3 regions of the Azospirillum argentinense genome follow, and region 1 is predicted to be linked to each of the others. Evidence: predicted binding sites of a transcription regulator. Region 1 holds the regulator's gene; each other region holds the start of a gene.
What was found. The regulator LexA, encoded in region 1, represses DNA repair genes until DNA is damaged. The targets are predictions, from matches to a motif close to ATGTTCTANTTTGGTTC.

Region 1 (4,338 bases):
TTCGCCGGATCGCTCGGCGCGGGCGAGGCCGTGCGCATCTTCACCGGCGCCCCCCTGCCCGCCTGGGCCGACGCCGTGGTGATGCAGGAGGATTGCGAGGACGCCGGGGACCGCGTGCGCGTCGGGCGCGCCGTGCCTGTGGGCCGCTTCATCCGCCCTGCCGGCCTGGACTTCACCGCGGGAGAGGAGTTGCTTCCCAAGGGACGGCTGCTCACCGCCCGCGACGTCGCCCTGGCCGCCGCGGCCAACCTGCCTTGGCTGCGCGTCCACCGCCGACCGCGGGTCGCCGTGCTCGCCACCGGGGACGAGATCGCCCTGCCCGGCGATCCGCTGGGACCGAGCCAGATCGTCAGCTCCAACGCGCTCGGCCTCTGCGCGCTGGTCGCCAGCCAGGGCGGCGTCGCCCACAATCTCGGCGTGGCCAAGGACGATCCGGAGCATCTCGCCGCCATGGCCGCCGGGGCGGCCGGCTGCGACCTGCTGGTGACCACCGGCGGCGCCTCGCAAGGCGAGCACGATCATGTGCGCGACGTGCTGGGCGGGCTGTCGCTGGACTTCTACCGCGTCGCCATGAAGCCCGGCAAACCGTTGATTTTCGGGACGGCGAGCGGCGTGCCGCTGCTCGGCCTGCCCGGCAATCCGGTGTCCACCGGGGTGGCCGCCCTGCTGTTCCTGGTGCCCGTCCTTCGCCGTCTCCAGGGGTTGCCCGCCGAGAACACCACGCTCGCGGCGCGGCTCGGCGCGCCGCTAAAGGCCAACGACGACCGCACCGACTTCATGCGCGCCACCCTGTCCACCGGGACGGACGGCGAGCCCATCGCTACGCCCTTCCCGCGCCAGGACAGCGCGATGATGTCCCGGCTGGCCCGGGCCGACGCCCTGATCGTCCGCGAGCCGCAGGCAACCGCCGCCGCTGTGGGCGACCGCGTGACGGTGATCCCGCTGAGCGGCGGTGTCCTGTCGCTTTAATCCGTTCCGCACGGGAAATCCATTTGGGAGTCCTGTCCGTCGATTTGCGATTGATTTCATCCGTAGGGCTTGACGGGGGTTAAGAACCAAACTAGAACAAGATGGAACGTTTTGCTTTTGTTCCATATCTAGTGCGGAACCGGCCGGGAGGCACAAATGCTCACGCGCAAGCAGCATGAATTGCTGCTTTTCATCAACGAGCGGCTCGGACAGGGCGGTGTGTCCCCTTCCTTCGACGAAATGAAGGACGCTCTCAACCTGAAGTCCAAGTCGGGCATCCACCGCCTCATCACGGGGCTGGAGGAGCGCGGCTTCATCCGCCGCCTGCCCCACCGCGCCCGCGCGCTGGAGGTGCTGCGCCTGCCGGAGGGGCTGGAGACCGCCCGCACCCGGCCGCCGCGCGCCAAGTTCGAGCCCAACGTCATCAAGGGCGACTTCAGCTTCGCGGGACGTGAGGCGAACCCGGCGTCCGAATCCGTGCAGTTGCCGCTCTACGGCCGGATCGCCGCGGGCACGCCCATCGAGGCGTTGCGCGACGGTTCCGCCTTCGTGGACGTTCCCGCCGCCATGCTCGGCATGGGCGACCACTACGCGCTGGAAGTCGCCGGCGACTCCATGGTGGAGGCCGGCATCCTCGACCATGACACGGTGGTCATCCAGCGCTGCGACAGCGCGGACAATGGCTCGATCGTCGTCGCCCTGGTCGACGACGCCGAGGTCACGCTGAAGCGCCTGCGCCGCAAGGGCAACACCGTGGCGCTCGAACCCGCCAACGCCGCCTATGAGACCCGCATCTTCGGCGCCGACCGCGTTCGGGTGCAGGGCCGCCTCGTCGGTCTGGTGCGCAAGTACTGACGGCAGGACGCGCCGGGGCGGCGGCTCAGCGCGCCCCGGTCCTTCCATCGGTCAGCTTGCCGGCCGCCGTCCTTCCTCCCATTGTCCTTCCTCCCATCGTCCAAGGGCGGTCACCGCGCCAACCACGCACGCTTTCCACCCGGATGCCCTTGTCCGACAGGGTGAGCGTGTGCGCGCCCTCCCGCCGCAGTTGCCAACGGTCGATGACCAGCGGCGCCCGACACCCGCGCGACGGGGTCGCGGTCACCACCGCATCGGCCACCGCGCAATCCTGCGGCAAGGCATCCGGCTGGCGCAGCAGCGCTACCGTCTTTCCCTGCGCTCGATAAAGGCATCCCAGAGCGTCGCAGCGCAGCCGCCCGTCCAGGCTGACCCCGGCGAGCGGCCAGACATCCTGACCGGCTTTCTCCTCCGGCTTCTCCATGCCGTCGCGCCGCCTCCACGTGTTGGCGACCCGCCCGTCGCTGGCGGTGGACAGGCTGAGAATTCCGTCCGCGCCGCGCACGGCCATCAGTTTTCCGTCCTCCGACACCAGAATGTCGGGCCGCGGCGCGACGGCCGGGGCGAGCAGCCCGCCGGCCAAGGCCACCAGCCCCAGCCAGCGCCAGCGTCTTGTCCAGATGGCCAGCCACAGCCCGCCCAGCGTGACCGCCGCTATGGCGGCGTCCGGCATGGCCGGAAGGAACGCCGTCGCTCCGGGCAGCGCCGCGGTCCGCTCCGCCGTCTCGATGACCAGCCGGACGCCCCAGCTCATCGCCGTCACCGCCGGCCCCTCCAGCCCGAAGGGCAGCAGCAGGTAGGACAACAGGCTGAAGGGCATGATCCACACCGTCGTGATGGGAATCGCCACCATGTTGGACAGCACACCGTAAAAGGCGACCTGCTGGAAATGGTAGAGCCCGTAAGGCGTCGTCGCGACGGTCGCCACCACGCTGGAAAAGGCGATGCCGCCCAGCGCCATGGCGCCCTTGCCGAGCCAGCCCATGTCGCGCCGCCGCCGCACCACCCAGGGCGTGAAGCGTTCGAAGGCGGCGATCAGGGCGACGACCGCCGCGAAGGACATCTGGAAGCTCGGCCCCAGCATCCCCTCCGGGTCATAGAGGACGGTGACGATGCCGGCGAAGGCGACCAGCCGCATGCTGATCGGCGACCGATCGGCGATCACCGCTCCCATGACCAGACCGGTCATCAGCACCGACCGCAGCGTCGGCAAGGGCGCCCCCACCAGCAGCGTATAGAGGATGGCTGACAGGATGCCGGCCAGCGCCGCGATCTTCTTGATCGGCCAGCGCAGCGCCACCCAGGGAACCAGCGCCAGCAGCGCCCGCACCACCCAGAAGACGATCCCCGCGGCGATGCCCACATGCAGGCCGGAAATGGACAGGAGGTGCGCCAGACCGCTGTCGCGGAAGGCGTCCATCATCGGTCCCGGAATCGCCGCCGCGTCGCCGTTCAGCAGGGCGGCGGTGACGCTGGCCTCCGCGGAATCGCTCACGACGGCACGCACCCGCTCGGCGATGGCGGCGCGCGCCCGCTCAAAGGCCACCGTCACCCGGCGCCAGCCGTCGGGCGGCGGCGCCTCCTGGGCGACGGGGGCGCCCATGACGAAGCCGACCGCGCCGAAGCCTTCGAAATAGGCGCGCCGCTGCAGGTCGAAGGCTCCCGGCTCCGCCGGGGCGGCCGGCGGGTGGAGCATGGCGCGCAGCCGTACCACCGTCCCGGCCTCCGGCGGTGTCACCTTGGCCGGCAAATGCAGGCGGACCCGCTCCGGCGTCGCCTCCGGGGCCAGCCGCTCCACCATCGGTTCACCGATCATCAACCGCGTGCCGGTGGGCTGCCGTTCGATCGCCAGCACCCGCCCGGTGACCTGCACCGGTCCAAGCTCGCGCGTCAGCATTGGCGCCATCGCAGCCACGCTGTGCAGTTGCGCCGCCGCGAAACCCAGAGCGACGCTCAACAGCCCCAGCAGCAGAACGACCGGCGCCAGACGCCGCCGCACCAGCCACAGCAGAGCCAGACAGCCGACCACGGCGCCCGGCCCCAGCCAGAGCGGCGGCTCGGCATGCAGGCCGAAATACAGGGCCACACCCGCCCCGGTCCCCACGGGCAGCCACAGCGCCCAGCGCTCCCGTTCCGCGGCAAGGCATTCCAGAGCCGCAACGAGAAGGCGCGCGCCGACGCCGCGACGGACAGGACCGGCATCGCCCTCCGCCGTCAAACCTCCGGCCATGCCCTCTTCAACCCCGTGGGCCATACTGTCGCCTATGCGCGCAAGGCAAATGCCTCCGGCGCCGTTAATGTGTTACACCACCGCACCACCGCAGTCGCACCGCAGCAGCCGCATCTCGGCCGCCGCAGCACTGTAGCAGCGCCGAACCTGGAATTGAGCCTCCCATGACCGTCGTCACCCGTTTCGCCCCGTCGCCCACCGGCTTTCTCCACATCGGCGGTGCCCGCACCGCATTGTTCAACTGGCTGTACGCCCGACGCAACGGCGGCACGTATCTGCTGCGC
Region 2 (4,338 bases), on a different replicon from region 1:
CGCATCCAATGCACGGTGGGCAAGCGGTTCAAGCAGCAGGGTGCGTGAGGGTTTGACGGGGGACGGTTCGGTGTCGTCTCACGCCAGCGCCGCGGCCCGACGCAAGTCGGCCACGAACTCCGCCTGCGCCCGCCGCCGCTCCTCGTCTCCCGGAAGCCTCAGCAGGTAGGAGGGGTGGACGGTGACGAAGCCGTCCCACCCGTCGAAGGCCATCGGCCCGCGTTCGCGCAGCACCGAAACGGACCGGCCGGCCAGCGCCAGGGCCGCGGTGGCTCCCAGCGCGACGACGAGGCGGGGACGGACGAAGCCTAGCTCCGTCATCAGCCACCAGCGGTAATGCTTGACCTCGCCGGCGGTGGGGGACTGGTGGATGCGCCGCTTGCCGCGCTGGACGAATTTGAAATGCTTGACGGCGTTGGTCAGGTAAAGACCGCCGCGGTCGATGCCGGCTTCCTCCAGCGCGGCGGTCAGCAACTGGCCGGCGGGGCCGACGAAGGGCCGGCCGTCGCGGTCCTCCTGGTCACCCGGCTGCTCGCCGACGATGGCGATGACCGCACCCTCCGGCCCCTCGCCCAGCACCGCCTGCGTCGCGCCCGGCACCAGCGGTTCGGAGCGTTGGATCAGGCGGTTCAGTTCGGCGAGGCTTTCCGGGGCCTGCCGGGCCATCGCCGCCACCGCCTTTTCGGGCATGCGGCGGCGCGGGATGGCGGCCTCCGCCTCCAGCATCGCCTGAACGCGGGCGGGGGCGGAGCGGACCATGGCCGGGATGGCCGCCGTCTCCGGCATGTTGGCCCAGTATTTGCGCGGCATCTCCGCCCGCATGGCCGTCGGGTTGACCCGAGCGGGATTGAAGGTGCTCTCGTAATAGCGCAGCCAGCCCTCGGCGAAGCGGTCGTCGGCCAGGGAGTCCGGACGCTCCGTGGGCGGGCCGGTCATCAGGTGTTGGCGGTCCCAGTGCAACGAGCCCTTCGGCGTCAGGATCGTCCACACCATACTTTCGAAACGCTCGACGAAGAAGGGAGCGACCGCCTCGACGATGTGATGGTCGGGCTCGAACCACGCGACGTAACGTTCTCCGCCGTCCGGGTCCCGTAGGGCGCGGAAGCGCAGGAAAGCGTGCATCTTGTGGATGTCCCGGCGCACCGCTTTGTCGAGCCGCTCCAGCCGGTGCACCAGCGGGTCGGCGTGCTGGTCGAGCAGAGCCCGCTCACCGTTCAGCACCCGCCAGACCAGCCGGTAGAGCAGGGCGTAGCGTTCCGGATCGCCGTGGCAGACGACGGTTTCGATCAGTTGCCCGACCGCCTGGGGCAGGAAGACCGGGGCGCCGTTTTCGGAAGCGGGGGCTTCGTCGCCGAACAGCGACGGCGCGCCGACGCTCCACAGCACCTCGTCGGGCGCCGTCCGGGCGGCGGCGAGGCGGCGCACCGCCCGGCGGAAGCCGTCGAGGTCCGCCCCCTCCCGCAAGGTGATCGTGTGCATCGTCAGAACAGGCTCAGTTGACTGGACGGCGTGACCAAGCGCTGGCGCAGGTCCAGCCGGTCGGTCAGCCCGCCCACGGGATGGTAATCGGCGGCGATCAGGAAGGGGCGGGCGCGGCGCAGCCCGCTCGACAGCCTCCCCAGATCCTCCATGCGCAGGCGGGTGTGGCGGCGCGCCGACAGGATCTTGTCGACGGCGCGCGCACCCAGCCCCGGCACCCGCAACAGCATCTCGCGGTCGGCGCGGTTGACGTCGACCGGGAAGCGCTCCCGGTTCTTCAGCGCCCAGGCCAGCTTGGGGTCAATGCCGAGGTCGAGCATCCCACCCTCGCCGCCGGACGCGATCTCCTCCACCGTGAAGCCGTAGTAGCGCAGCAGCCAGTCGGCCTGGTACAGCCGGTTCTCCCGTTGCAGCGGCGGCGGCTTGACCGGCAGCACCGAACTGGCCTCCGGGATCGGGCTGAAGGCGGAATAATAGACGCGGCGCAGCCCGTAGCGCTGGTAGAGCGTGCCGCTGGTCTCCAGGACAGAGCGGTCGGTGGCGTCGTCGGCGCCGACGATCAACTGGGTGCTCTGGCCGGCGGGGGAGAAGCGGCGGCGTTCCTCCTTGGCCTCGACGATGCGCTCGTTGACCTGCCCCATCACCGCCTTGATGGTGCCGCCGTTCTTCTCCGGCGCGAAGGCCTTCAGGCTGTGGTCGGTGGGAAGTTCGAGGTTGATCGACAGACGGTCGGCCCACAGCCCGGCCTGCTCGATCAGCCAGGGGCTGGCTTCGGGAATGGTCTTCAGGTGGATGTAGCCGGCAAAGCCGTGGTCGCGCCGCAGCGTCCGCGCCACCAGCATCATCTGCTCCATCGTGTGGTCCGGCGAGCGGATGATGCCGGAGGACAGGAACAGCCCCTCGATGCAGTTGCGCTTGTAGAAGCCCAGCGTCAGGTCCACCACCTCCGCCACCGTGAAGCGGGCGCGGCGGACGTTGGAGGAGCGCCGGTTGATGCAGTACACGCAGTCGAACAGGCAGTGGTTGGTCAGCAGGATTTTCAGGAGCGAGACGCAGCGCCCGTCCGGCGTGTAGGCGTGGCAGATGCCGGCGCCGGTTGTCGAGCCCAGCCCCTCCTTGCCGCCGCTGCGCGGCTTGGCGCCGGACGAGGCGCAGGAGGCGTCGTATTTCGCCGCATCGGCCAAAATGCCGAGCTTCTCGATCAAGGCGTCGTCCATCGTCCCATCCCACGCTGCTTGTGTGTTCTTAATATGTTCTCATGAGGTGGAGAGGCAAGCGGCGAGTGCGGCGCTGGGTGGGACAAAGTCCGATCAGGGGCTCTGTGGCAATCTTGGATGGCAGCGAAGCGGGACCACATATCCGGGATGACCAACAATCCGCCGTTCCGGCTCGGCCGCCGTACCGTCCTCGCCGCCACCGTTGCCTCCCTCGGCTGTGCCCTGGCGCGCCCGCTGCTTGCCGCCCAACCCGTGGCCGGGGCCGCGTTCGACCCGGCCTTGCTGGACAGGGCGGTCAAACGGGCGGCGGGGCTCGACCAGATCCACGCGCTGGTCATCGGGCGGAACGGCGCGGTGGTGTCGGCGGAGGCCTTTCGGGGGCCGGCGGTGAACCGCGCCGTCAACGTCAAGTCGGTGTCCAAGACCATCGCCGCCTCGCTCGCCGGCATCGCCATCGACCGCGGGGTCCTGCGCGGCGTCGATGTCACCCTTGCCGAGGCGGCGCCGGGGCTGGTTCCGGCGGCCGTCGATCCGCGGGTGCGCCGGATCACCATCGCCGACCTTCTGACCATGCAGGCCGGTTTGGAGCCGACCTCCGGGCCGGGCTACGGCCGCTGGATCAACAGCCGCAATTGGGTTGTCGACGCGCTGCGCCGTCCCTTCGTCACCGAGCCGGGCGCGCGGATGCTTTACTCGACCGGGAGCTACCATTTGCTGGGTGCGGCGCTGTCCAGCGCGTCGGGGCGCAGCCTGCTGTCCCTGGCGCGGGACTGGCTGGGCGAGCCGCTGGGGATCGAGGTGCCGTCCTGGACGCGCGACCCACAGGGCTTCTATCTCGGCGGCAACAACATGGCGCTGTCGCCGCTCGACCTCTTCCGCTTCGGCGAGCTGTGGCGGCAGGGCGGGCAGTGGAACGGGCAGCCGGTCATCAGCGCCGCCTGGGTGCGGGATTCCTGGGTGCCGCGCACGCGCTCCCCCTTCTCCGGCGACGACTACGGGTACGGCTGGTTCCTCGCCAAGGCGAAGGGGCACCGCATCGCCTACGCGCGCGGCTATGGTGGGCAGATGCTTTATCTCGTGCCCGGCCTGGGGTTGACCGTCGTCGTCACCTCCGACCCCGGCCGGCCGGCGCGGTCGGACGGCCATGTCGGCCTTCTCAACGCCCTGCTGACCGACGCGATCATCCCGGCGGCGGAAATGGCCTGACCGGCCGGCGGGTCAGGCGGAGAGATCACCGCTGCGCAACCGCTGCATCACGTTCCGTCGCGGCAGCCAAGCCACCAGCACGGCCCCGACCGCCGCCATCGCGGCGACGGTGCCGAGGAAGGCGGCCAGGGGAACAGCGCCTCCGGGCAGGGGCGCGCCGTCGGCAAGGGTGGCGACCACTGCCGCGCCGCCGACCCAGCCGAGCGGCACCGCGACCGCGGCGACCGCGGCGCCCAGGATGGCGAACTCTAGCACCACCGCCTGGACCATGGAACGCCGTCCGACCCCGAGGGCGTGCAGGATTGCCATCTCGTGAAGCCGCCGCCGGGCGCTGCTGGCGATGGCGCCGAGAAGGACCACGGCCGCCGCGCCGAGGGCGACGGCGGACAGGCCGTCGAGAAGCCCGCGCACGCTTTGGACGGTCGAACCGAGCGTG
Region 3 (4,338 bases), 850 kb from region 1:
GGATAGAACCAACCCGAAGCCAAAAAGGGAGAAGATCATGGGCAGCACGGCCGGTCAGGCGTTGAGCTACATCCAGGGCGAATGGATCGCGGGGAACCCCGCCATCGTCGGCCCGATGACTCACGCGCTCTGGCTGTCTTCGGTCGTCTTCGATGGCGCCCGCGCGTTCCAGGGCGTGGCCCCCGACCTCGACCGCCACTGTGCCCGTGTCGTGCGCTCCGCCCAGGTGATGGGCCTCGCCCCCATGCTGACCGCCGGCGAGATCGAGGAGCTGTGCTGGGACGGCATCCGCCGCTTCCCCAAGGAGGCCGAGCTGTACATCCGGCCCATGTTCTACGCGGAGGAGGGATTCGTCGCGCCCGACGCCGAGAGCACGCGCTTCGTCCTGTCGGTCTACGAGGCGCCGCTGCCCAGCGTCGCGGGCTTCACCGCCTGCCTGTCCAGCCGCCGCCGCCCGGTGCCGGACATGGCGCCGACCGAGGCCAAGGCCGCCTGCCTTTACCCCAACGCCGGGCTGGCGCTGAAGGAGGCGCGGGAGCGCGGCTTCGACAACGCCATCATGCTCGACCCCATCGGCAGCGTGGCGGAGTTCGCGACGGCCAACCTGTTCATCGCCAAGGACGGGGTGGTGCGCACGCCGGTGCACAACGGGACCTTCCTCAACGGCATCACCCGCCAGCGCGTGATCGCCCTGCTGCGCGACGACGGCGTGGCGGTGGAGGAGGCCACCCTGAGCCCCCGCGACGTGCTGGAGGCGGATGAGGTCTTCTCGACCGGCAATTACGCGAAGGTGGTGCCGGTCACCCGCGTCGAGGAGCGCGCCTTGCAACCCGGCCCCCTGGCGGCGCGCGCGCGCGGGCTCTATTGGGAGTTCGCCTTCCGCTGATCCGCTTCGGCTGACTCGGAATGCCGGTTTTCGGGCGGTATGCGGCCCGAAAGCCGGCTTGATAGATGGCCGGTTCCGCGGCATGATTCCTCCCAAGCGGTGAATCGGTCCGTCGAAGGACGCTGTCGGGGGGGAGATGATGCAATTCCGCGAACGCCGCCGCGTGATCCAGGTGATCCGCACCGTCTACGATCCGGACCTGAAGCGCGGTCGGTCGGAACTGGTCGGGAAGATCGACAAGGCCGCGCCCGTGGTCACCGACAGGCTTCAGAAAAGCTGCACGCCGGAGGAGTTGTCGGAGATCCTCACCTATCTGGACGACCGCCACAACCGCCTGCGCAACGAGGCGGTGCGCGCCGGGGCGGAAACCCTGCCGGCCCAGATGCGGGAGGCGGCGGAGTATTTCCGCACCCACCGTGACGACGACGCGCGGGCCTTCGCGACGGAAATCCGCTTGGCGTGGGAGGATTTGAAGACGGCCTTGCGTGAGGCCGGCTTTTCAAAGAGCAAGGTGCTGAAGAAGGCCGTCGACCGGGACAAGGCCCCAGAGAAGGCCCCAGAGAAAGCCGCTGAGAAGAAGGCCACGGCGAAGACGGAGGCGCCGACGCCATCCGTGTCTTTGACCGTGGACGGCGCGGCCGAGCCGGCGGCCGCACCGTCCCCCGCGGCACCGGTTCGCAAACCGCGCGCAAGGAAGGCGCGGACCGCGCCCGCCACTGCCGTGGCCGCTGAGGGGACGTCCTCCGACTCCGGCAGTGCCGGCTCCTCTCCCGCCGCCTGACGGTCGGATCGAGTCAACTGCCTTCGCGGATCAGCGCGCTGGCGGCGTTGCGGTGGTGAGTCAGTGCGCCGGTGAGGCGGGACAGCCAGGCATCGCCGCCCGTGCGGTCTGCGGGCAGGGAGCGGCGCCGTTGCGCGGAGCCCCGGCGGGCCTCGGCGGCCAGCCGGTCGTGCAGGCGAAGAGCGGCGGCGCGGGCGAGGGCGGCGTGACGCTCCGCCCCCTCCAGAAGCGCCGTCCGCACCGCGCTGCGGGGCGGTGCGTCGTCGTGGCGGCGTTCAAGCTCTTCCAGAAGGGATGAACGCCGAGGCGTTCCGCAGAGTCCGGTCATGGCCGGACGATAAGCTCTTCCGATGACGCAGTAAGGGATATTTGTCCTAGGACAGAGTGCCGCAGGGCTGACGCTTACTGGCTCGCCCAGACGATGCGGGCCATCCAGGCGACTTCGGCGCGCGGGATGCTGCGGTCCGGGTGGGCGCGGTTGATGGAAATCAGCTCGATCTTGGTGGCGGTTTCGCGAAGGAGTTGCTTCGCCATCACCTCGCCGCCCTTGGTGCGGACGACGACACGGTCGTTGCGCCGGATCTGTGCGGCAGGCGAGACGATGATGGTGTCGCCGTCGCGGTAGACGGGGTCCATGCTGTCCCCGGCGATCTCCAGAGCGTAGGCGTGGGGATCTCCGATGCTGGGAAACAGAAGCTCGTCCCAGCCCACACCCGAGGGAAAGCCGGCGTCGTCGAAGAAACCCGCGTTGCCCGCCTGCGCATAGCCGATGACCGGCACCCGCTGGAGCGAGCCGGCGCCCGCGGCATCGCCGACGAGGCTGACGAACTCCGACAGCGACGCGCCGGTCGCCTCCAGAACCTTGGACACGCTCTCCGTCGAGGGCCAGCGGAGCTTGCCGTCGCCGGTGGTCCGCTTGCTCTTGTTGAAGGTCGTCGGGTCCAGCCCCGCGCGCCGCGCGAGTCCGGAAGCCGACAGCCCGTGCTGGGCCGCGAGGCGGTCGATCGCCCGCCAAATGTCCGCATGTTTGAGCATGGGAGGATAATCACATAAACGAACCAGCCCGTCCCTAGGAACCTATTCATATTTTCCTTGACGAAGGACTTTAATCAGTACATAACGTGAACATGTGTTCGCCAGCCGCGCGTGCCGCGGCCCATCCGGCGCTCCGCCCGAGAGCGAAGCTGCGCCCGCGAACCCAGAAGCTGCAATTTCCAGGGAGACCTCACGCATGGTCCAGCACCGCAACACGTTCATGGTTCTGTCCGACGCCGCCGGGGAACCGTTCGGCAGCGCGGAGGAGGCGTGGTTCTGGTCGGTCCAGGCGCAGGACGCCAAGGCCGCCGGCGCGCGCATCGCCGCCGGTCGCGGGCTGATCCAGCGCCCGTGCGAGCCCGGCGACGTGCTGTGCGCGGTGGACCGGCTGTACCGCCGTCGCCTGCTGATCCGCGACCATCTGCACGTGCTGGTCCATTACGGGCGCCGCCTGATGGCGCCGGACCCGGCGCGTTACCGCGAGCAGCGCGCCCACACCCTGTGGCGGGAGGCGTTCGACCGGCTCCGCCCGGTGCTGCGCGAGAAGGGCATCGTTCAGTGAGCACGCCGCTGCCCCAGCCTTGCCAAGTGGAGTCCTGCCAAGTGGTGCCCTGCCGGGAGGGAGCGGACGCGCCGCGTGTCTGGGTGGTCTTCCGGGGCGAGGCGGAGCTGTGGTGGCTGCGTCTGCTGAAGCCGGGGTTCTGCCACTGCTTCGCGCTGCTGCACGATGGGCGCCACTGGGTGATCGTCGATCCGCTCTCGTCCTTCACCGACGTGTCGGTCCTCGATCTGCCCGCGGCCTTCGACCTGCCGGGCTGGTACCACGGGATGGGCATGGCGGTGACCCCGGCGACGGTGCGGCGCGGCCTGAATCGTCCGGCCCCCTGGGCTCCCTTCACCTGCGTCGAGGCGATCAAGCGCCTGCTGGGGCTGCACGCGCCCGGCATCGTGACGCCCTGGCAGCTCTACCGGCATCTGGCGAGGCCCGTCCCCGCGGCCTGATTCGCGCCGCCGCCGGCCCGTCCGCCTTCCCGACGCCCTTTCATGCAAGGGCCTGTTTTCGCATCACGGACAAGGACCCCTCGCCCATGGCGAACCTGTTCAAGGCGCCCCGGCCGGCGCCGCCGCCTGCGCCCGCGCCGGATCCTCAACCCACGCCGACGCCCGCCCCCGAGCCGGCGCCGGTGCCCGTGGCGGTCCCGGAGCCGGCTCCCGCCACGACGCCCTGGTGGAATGCGCCTCCGGACCCGCTTCCCGAACCCGCCGCCCCGGCGGTGGAGGCTTCCGCTCCCGTGGCCTCACCCGCCGGCGATCCGCCCGCCGCCGGCCCGGCTCCGGCGACGGAGGAGGAGAAGGACCCGGCCAAGGCCGCGGAGGCGCTGATCCAGCGGCGCAACCGGGGACGGGCGGGGACGGTCCAGACGTCCTGGCGGGGCGCGCTGGACGTCGGCGCGCTGGTGCCGCTGCGCAAGCGCCTGTTGGGGGAGTGAGGCCATGAAGGACACCACGCACGGCACTCCCCAAGGGGGCCGCAAGGGGGATGCCGCATCCACGTCGCCGAACGGGCCGGAGCGTCTGCTGGAGCGCTACCGGGCGGCGCGGGAGCGCCGGTCGGTCTGGGAAAGCCATTGGCAGG

Region 2: the regulator LexA is predicted to act here: its motif matches at 2,719-2,735, upstream of ABAZ39_RS24815 (putative DNA modification/repair radical SAM protein).
Region 3: the regulator LexA is predicted to act here: its motif matches at 2,780-2,796, upstream of ABAZ39_RS11810 (S24 family peptidase).

What each region holds. Positions count from the first base shown of each region.
Region 1 covers NZ_CP007793.1:1,668,638-1,672,975, forward strand. The annotation lists gene ABAZ39_RS07945 (molybdopterin molybdotransferase MoeA) at 1-969, shown strand, start outside; gene lexA (transcriptional repressor LexA) at 1,126-1,824, shown strand; gene ABAZ39_RS07955 (ComEC/Rec2 family competence protein) at 1,850-4,054, opposite strand; gene gltX (glutamate--tRNA ligase) at 4,219-4,338, shown strand, end outside.
Region 2 covers NZ_CP007795.1:537,548-541,885, reverse strand. The annotation lists gene ABAZ39_RS34745 (hypothetical protein) at 1-48, shown strand, start outside; gene ABAZ39_RS24820 (UdgX family uracil-DNA binding protein) at 79-1,479, opposite strand; gene ABAZ39_RS24815 (putative DNA modification/repair radical SAM protein) at 1,482-2,696, opposite strand; gene ABAZ39_RS24810 (serine hydrolase domain-containing protein) at 2,844-3,902, shown strand; gene ABAZ39_RS24805 (ABC transporter permease) at 3,915-4,338, opposite strand, start outside.
Region 3 covers NZ_CP007793.1:2,513,897-2,518,234, reverse strand. The annotation lists gene ABAZ39_RS11825 (branched-chain amino acid aminotransferase) at 38-886, shown strand; gene ABAZ39_RS11820 (hypothetical protein) at 1,023-1,667, shown strand; gene ABAZ39_RS11815 (hypothetical protein) at 1,681-1,995, opposite strand; gene ABAZ39_RS11810 (S24 family peptidase) at 2,070-2,702, opposite strand; gene ABAZ39_RS11805 (hypothetical protein) at 2,899-3,264, shown strand; gene ABAZ39_RS11800 (hypothetical protein) at 3,261-3,704, shown strand; gene ABAZ39_RS36655 (hypothetical protein) at 3,791-4,192, shown strand; gene ABAZ39_RS11790 (portal protein) at 4,197-4,338, shown strand, end outside.